Regions from separate parts of the Faecalibacterium sp. 7 genome, predicted to be linked through region 1. Evidence: a T-box and tRNA genes for the amino acid it is inferred to sense, from the RefSeq annotation. Region 1 holds a T-box; the other holds one or more tRNA genes.
The links. The T-box of region 1 lies ahead of tyrS (tyrosine--tRNA ligase). A T-box ahead of a tRNA ligase gene usually reads a tRNA of that ligase, here a tRNA-Tyr.
Positions count from the first base shown of each region.

Region 2: it has a tRNA-Tyr gene. The T-box ahead of tyrS (tyrosine--tRNA ligase) is inferred to sense a tRNA for this amino acid. The anticodon was not compared.

Region 1 covers NZ_CP186911.1:2,421,166-2,424,543, forward strand. Annotated here, with positions in the region: gene recN (DNA repair protein RecN) at 1-1,450, shown strand, start outside; T-box leader at 1,518-1,775, shown strand; gene tyrS (tyrosine--tRNA ligase) at 1,841-3,061, shown strand; gene ACKXF7_RS12055 (ACT domain-containing protein) at 3,196-3,378, opposite strand, start outside.
Region 2 covers NZ_CP186911.1:2,995,332-2,998,709, forward strand. Annotated here, with positions in the region: gene ACKXF7_RS14985 (C4-dicarboxylate ABC transporter) at 1-955, opposite strand, end outside; gene ACKXF7_RS14990 (winged helix-turn-helix domain-containing protein) at 1,025-2,089, opposite strand; tRNA gene ACKXF7_RS14995 (tRNA-Tyr) at 2,440-2,524, shown strand; gene ACKXF7_RS15000 (sporulation initiation factor Spo0A C-terminal domain-containing protein) at 2,932-3,270, opposite strand.

The DNA of each region.
Region 1 (3,378 bases):
GGATGCCGTGCTGAACAGTCTGGAGAAGGCGGGGTACGAACGTTCGGATGCGCTGATGCTCAGCCGTGAGATCACCGCCGAGGGCAAGAGCACCTGCCGCATCAACGGCATGCCCGCGACCGCGTCCGTCCTGCGGGAGCTGTGCGGCGGACTTATCAACATTAACGGTCAGCACGACTCCGTGGGACTTCTGAACCCGGCAAGGCATCTGGGGATTCTGGATGATTATGCACAGAACGACGCAGAATTTCAGGAATACTATGTGCTGTACAGGGAGCTTGTGCGCATCAAGCGAGAACTGGATGCCATGATCACCGACGAGGCCGAAAAGCAGAGAAAAATCGATCTGTTGAGCTATCAGGTACAGGAGATCGAAGATGCCGGGCTGACGGCTGGCGAGGAACAGACCTTGGAAGGCCGCAGAAAAATTCTGGCCAATGCATCGGCTATCCGGGATAAGATCGCACAGAGTTATGCTCTGCTTTCGGGCGATGACGAATCGTCCGGTGCTGTCGATCTGCTGGGCGAAGCCTCCCATGCAATCGACACAGCAGCGCAGCTTGACGATGCACTTGCTGCTGCATCCAGCCAGCTGCTGGATCTTTACTATAATGCAAAGGATGTTGCTGCTGACCTGATCGGCCGTTTGGACTCCTACGATACCAATGACGCTGAGCTGGATGAGATCGAGCAGCGGCTGGATCTCATCTATAAGCTCAAGCGTAAATATGGTGATACGGTAGAAGATGTGATCGAATTCGGACAGAATGCAAGGGAGGAACTGGAACGCATCCAGTCCTCTCAGGAACGGCACGACCATCTGCAGGCAGAAAAGCGGCGTCTTTATGCGCTGGCTCGTGAAAAGGCAGAGGCCTTGACCCAGACGCGGCTGAACGCTTTTGAAGCGCTGAACAAACGCATTTCCGGCACGCTGGATTTTTTGAATATGCCGGGTGTACGCATGACATTGCGGCACACCCGCGGCCCGTTGGCCAGCCATGGACAGGACAGCATTGAGTTCTACATTTCCACAAATCCCGGTGAGGCGCCCAAACCCCTTGCAAAAATTGCGTCTGGCGGCGAGCTGAGCCGTATTACGCTGGCCATCAAGAACGCAATGGCAGATAAAGATGCTGTGCCTACGGTGATTTATGATGAGATTGACAGCGGTGTTTCCGGCAAGGCTGCTGGGCGCATCGGCGAAGTTCTGCGTCAGAGTGCGCAGGGCCACCAGATTTTGTGCATCACCCATACAGCCCAGATCGCTGCACTGGCCGACTGCCATCTGCTGATCCAGAAAAATGTGGCCAATGACCGCACCTATACCGAAATTCACCCGCTGGATGAGGAAGGCCGTGTGGAGGCGCTGGCCCGCTTGATCTCCGGTGACCATGTGACCGACATTTCCCGTGCAAATGCCCGGGAAATGCTGGGTCTCGGAGCGCAGTAAGCCTGTTTCGGCTGCTGCTGGAGACAGGGGTTGACAAGTATCCGGTATTGTGATAAAGTAGCTATTGTTAATGGCGTTGAAGGGAACAAGTACCTTGAAGCGCTCTGCCCAGAGAAGTCCCGGTTGGTGCAAGGGGCTGCAGAGCAGCAGGGGAAATACCTCCCGGAGCTGCAGGTCGAATGCCTTTACAAGGCTAGTAGGCTGTGCCGCGTGCGAGCGTTACAAACGCAGGAGTGTCACTCTACTCTGGGGTGTGCACTCGTGAGGTCGTTTCTGTGAGGGAACGGCAAACAGAGGTGGTACCGCGATTTTTCTCGCCCTCTGCCAAATTTATTTTTGGCAGAGGGCGTTTTATTTTCCCTCTGCCCATACAAACAGGAGGAAATGATTATGACTCTGTACGAAGAACTCAAGGCTCGCGGGCTGGTGGCTCAGATCACCGATGATGAGATCATCGACCTGATCAACAACGGCAAAGCAACCTTCTATATCGGTTTTGACTGCACTGCCGACAGCCTGACCGCTGGCCATTTCATGGCCCTGACCCTGATGAAGCGCCTGCAGATGGCAGGCAACAAGCCCATTGCGCTGATCGGCGGCGGCACTACCATGATTGGTGATCCTTCCGGCCGTACCGACATGCGCAAGATGCTCACCAAGGAAGACATCGCTCACAATGCGGCCTGCTTTAAAAAGCAGATGGAAAAGTTCATCGATTTTTCCGATGGCAAGGCCCTGATGCTGAACAATGCTGACTGGCTGCTGAACCTGAATTATGTTGAACTGCTGCGTGACGTGGGTGCCTGCTTCTCTGTGAATAATATGCTGCGCGCCAAGTGCTACGAGCAGCGCATGGAGAAGGGCCTGTCCTTCCTCGAGTTCAACTACATGATCATGCAGAGCTACGACTTCTACTATATGTTCCAGCACTACGGCTGCAACATGCAGTTCGGCGGCGATGACCAGTGGAGCAACATGCTGGGCGGTACAGAGCTGATCCGTCGTAAGCTGGGCAAAGACGCTTATGCCATGACGATCACCCTGCTGACCGATTCTCAGGGCAAGAAAATGGGCAAGACCGCCGGCAATGCAGTCTGGCTGGATCCCAATAAGACCAGCCCCTTCGAGTTCTACCAGTACTGGCGCAATGTGGGCGACGCCGACGTGATGAAGTGCATCCGGATGCTCACCTTCCTGCCGCTGGAGCAGATCGATGAGATGAGCACATGGAAGGATCAGCGCCTGAACGAGGCCAAGGAAATTCTGGCTTACGAGCTGACCAGCATGGTTCATGGCAAGGAAGAAGCCGAAAAGGCTCAGAACGCAGCCCGCGCTCTGTTCAGCGGCAACGCCATGGATACCGAGCACATGCCTTCCACTCAGCTGACCGAGGCCGACCTGACCGATGGCTCCATCGGCATCCTGACCCTGATGGTCAAGGCTGGTCTGGCTGCATCCAACGGCGAGGCACGCCGTCTGGTGGTGCAGGGCGGTGTGCTGGTGGACGGTGAGAAAGCCGCAGCTCCTACTGTAAGCTTTACTGCTGAACAGCTGGCAAAGGGCATTGTGATCAAAAAGGGCAAAAAGATCTATCATAAGGTCACCCTGTAATGAAAACATCCTGAAAGAATCAGCCTGCATACCGGTAAAAACGGTGCAGGCTGATTCTTTCATAGAACAAAAGGCGCAGGTGAGTTTGTTGACTCATCTGCGCCTTTTCATGTTTACTGTATCAAGAAAACAGCTTACAGCTCATAAGCCTTCTTCAGAGCCTCATAAGCGGCATCCTCGTTTTCTGCATGGACCAGCAGGGAAATGTCCAGATCACTGGTGGTAATGAGCAGGACCTCAATGCCCGCCATTGCAAGAGCATTCAGGGCACGGGCGGCCACGCCGCAGCTGGTGACCATTTCCTCTCCAAACAGGTT
Region 2 (3,378 bases), 570 kb from region 1:
TCAGAACTTCCTTGACGCTTGCGTTGGTGACAGCCAGGAACAGGATGCCGATGCCGACCATCAGGATGACGGCGGGGCCTGCATCGGTGATGCCGTCGTAGCAGGTCTTGGTCATCTGGTTCATGGCCTTGCTGAAGCTCTGCGAGGTGAAAAGCAGGCACCAGATGATGCCAACGGTGAATGCAGGCGTGACAGGCACTTTCAGGAAGGCGACCAGCACGATGGGGATCAGCGGGGTGATCATGGCCAGACCGCCGCGCACACCGGTGAGCTGCTTTGTGGGCTTTGTGTTGTCCACGGGAGCGGAGAATGCGAACTTGATGCCGTTGCGCTTGAACTCCACGATGACCATGATGAGGGTGGCGATGGCAGTCGCTGCCATCAGGTAGATCTCAAAGCCCTGAATGTCGGCGATGTCCAGCGAGAAGATGCTTGCAAAGCTCTTCCAGTTTGCAATGTTGCAGGCAAGGCCGGTGGTGAATGCCATCAGGAAGATGCAGGCTGCGCTTGCAGCGGGCACACCAACAGAGATGAGGATGGGCAGCACGATGGAGCCTACCATGATGATGGAGCCCAGACCGCTCAGGGTGGTGAACAGGACAGCGGTGGCCACAACCATGATCAGGGTGACTACCAGCGGACGGTCGCCGCCCAGCTCAGCGCTCTTTTTGATGATGTTCTCGGTGACGCCGGTCTTGTTCATCAGCTGACCCAGCCATGCACCAAAGATGGTTGCCATGATGGCGCTGCCCATACGGACGGTGCCGGCTTCAAACACAGTGGTCAGCCAGCCGATCTCTGCGCCGTCCGCGTTTTTGCCGAACATCGGCACACCGGCGATGATGCAGATGACGACAGCCATCAAAGGAAGCGCCAGCAGAGTAGGGATCTTCTTGGTCATCATCAATGCCGCGACGACCAGGAATGCCACAACGATCAGAATGCCTTGTAACATAGTTCTGCTCCTTTTTTTGCGGGGGCAAGCCCCCTTTATTCTCACCGTAAACCACGGCAAGTTTCATTTTCAGGCGTCCGTGCTGCACAGCAGACTCTGACGCAGATCCGTTGCCATAAAGGCAGGCGTATGGACAGGATCCGGGTTCAGCACCACCGGACGCATCTCCGGGCTTTTCAGCTTCTGCACCACCCCGCGCATGAACGCCGGGCTTGCAGCCGCCGGGCCGGAGAGATACAGCTTCTCGATCACGAACAGCGAGCAGAGCAGCCGTGCCACATTGCTCAGCCGCACCGTAAAGCAGCTCACCGGGCTCTGCTCACTTTTCAGCGCTGCCGCCTGCTGAGCGGGCGGTTCAGCTTCAAAGTTCTGCGCCAGCTCCAGCAGAGAGCCGCCTTCGGGCAGCAGCAGACCTGTGATGTCTGCCTGTCCCTCGCTGCGCAGTGCCACCGGCTGTTCCTTCTGCACGATCTGCACCACGGCCCGGTCGCCAAGGTCGATGTGTGCATAGTTGGAACCTACCGACTTGCCAGCCTCTGCCAGTGCACGGCTCACGGTATAGACCCGGCTGTATTCCTCCACGATCGGCACTTTGAACTGGGTAAACAGCGCCTCCCGCAGAGAAATGGTCGCCGCGGTATAACCGGTGGAGTACATCACGCGGAACTCGCTGATCTCGGTGTCGTCCTGAAACAGCAGCCCGATGCTCTTCATCTTGCCTGCGTGGAGCTCCTCCATGGAAAAGCCCTGAAAGATTGCATCAGAGATCGAAGTCAGCAGCTCGTTTCCATCCCCGCCGTGGTCGGGCAGCACCGTGCGGAACACACACTGCAAAGCCATGTCGTAGAGATATAAAACCGCATGGCTGCGGCCGATATCCACCACAACGACCCTGCCATAGTCCGGACAGATGGTCAGTCCGGCACGGCTGCGCCCTGCCGTTGCGGCACGCAGGCCGCTCTCCTGCACGACGCCCTCTGCCAGCAGCTCTCCCACCAGCGCCGTGATGGTGCTGGGAGAAAGCCCTGTCTGTTTTGCCAGTTCGATCCGGGAGAGCCCGCCCTCGGTGAGCAGTGCCCGCAAAATCAGGCGGCGGTTCTTCTCCTTTACTGTCCGCAGGCTGGATTTTTTCATAGTGGTGATTCCTTTCAGACCCCATTGTCTTCGCTTATTTCGGATTATGAAATAAGCACTGTCTACAGAATAACACGCTGTTTGGGATACATCAATACTTTTTTCGGATTCCGAAATAATTTAGCGTCCTGAACATTTTCAAGGTATGTTTTTTGTGCATTTTTCTCTCAAAAAAATGTTGGAACGTGTTCCGTTCCTGTCACCAGCTCCAACAAGCTCCGGGACACCTTGATCCCGGGGCTTTTCACTTACTTCCGTCCCCTGCAAGAAAATTTCCTCAAAAAACATTGACAAACCCTTGCCCCAGTGGTAATATATACAGGCAGTCTGTGAGACTGCGAATTGAATATGGGCGTGTTCCCGAGTGGCCAATGGGGACAGACTGTAAATCTGCTGCTTTCAGCTTCGGTGGTTCGAATCCACCCGCGCCCACCAAAAAGACCAGCGTAGAAAATACGCTGGTTTTTTGCTTTATCCGGTATCTCAAGTTTCACTCTCAAGGGTGGATTCGAACAGCTGCGGCGACGTCGCTGAAGACGGCGCAAAAACAGCCCAGTGCAACAGCGACGACCGCTGCCAGCGGCAGAAGCAGGGAGGAGCTGTTTGGGCTGCGGCCAGCAGGATGCGCGTGCCGCCCAAGGCACGACGCAGCCGCTGGGAGCCGCGACCCGGGTTCCTTTTTGTTTTGCGCGGCTCGCGACATCCACCCGCGCCCACCAAGAAATAGCACCTAGAAACGTTGGTTTCTTGGTGCTTTTCTTTTGCTGAAACCCACTCTTAAACCCACTTCTTCAGAAAACCGTTCAAAAAAACAACTGAAAAGATGAGCTTTTGAGTCGCTTTTATGCTCTCACCACCGCGTTGTACAGCATCTCCAGAAACTGCACCGCGCTGGGCGCACCGGTCAGCGGGTAGCCTGCCAGCTGCTGCACATAGGCGGGGTTTGTGTCCCACGCGGTTTTCGTAGCCCTGCGGATCGCGCTCTGGATTGCCTTAGGGTCACAACATCGCTGATCTGCAATCGGAGTGTAGCTCTCTTTCTCCACAGCCTGCAGGCGGTCCTCCTGCTCATAGATCAGTTCGATACACCGGAGCAGGATGCTGTAGGCGCTCACATTGCGTGTGGTGCCCATCGGGCGCAGCAGGTCATTGACTTGAGCGGACAAATCTGAAACGATCATAGTTGACACATCCTTTCTTTATGCGTCAACTCTAACCGAAAAGTTTTCAAAACACATCAAATACGCCGAAATATGTCGTTTTATGTCTCAATACGTCATACAAACAAA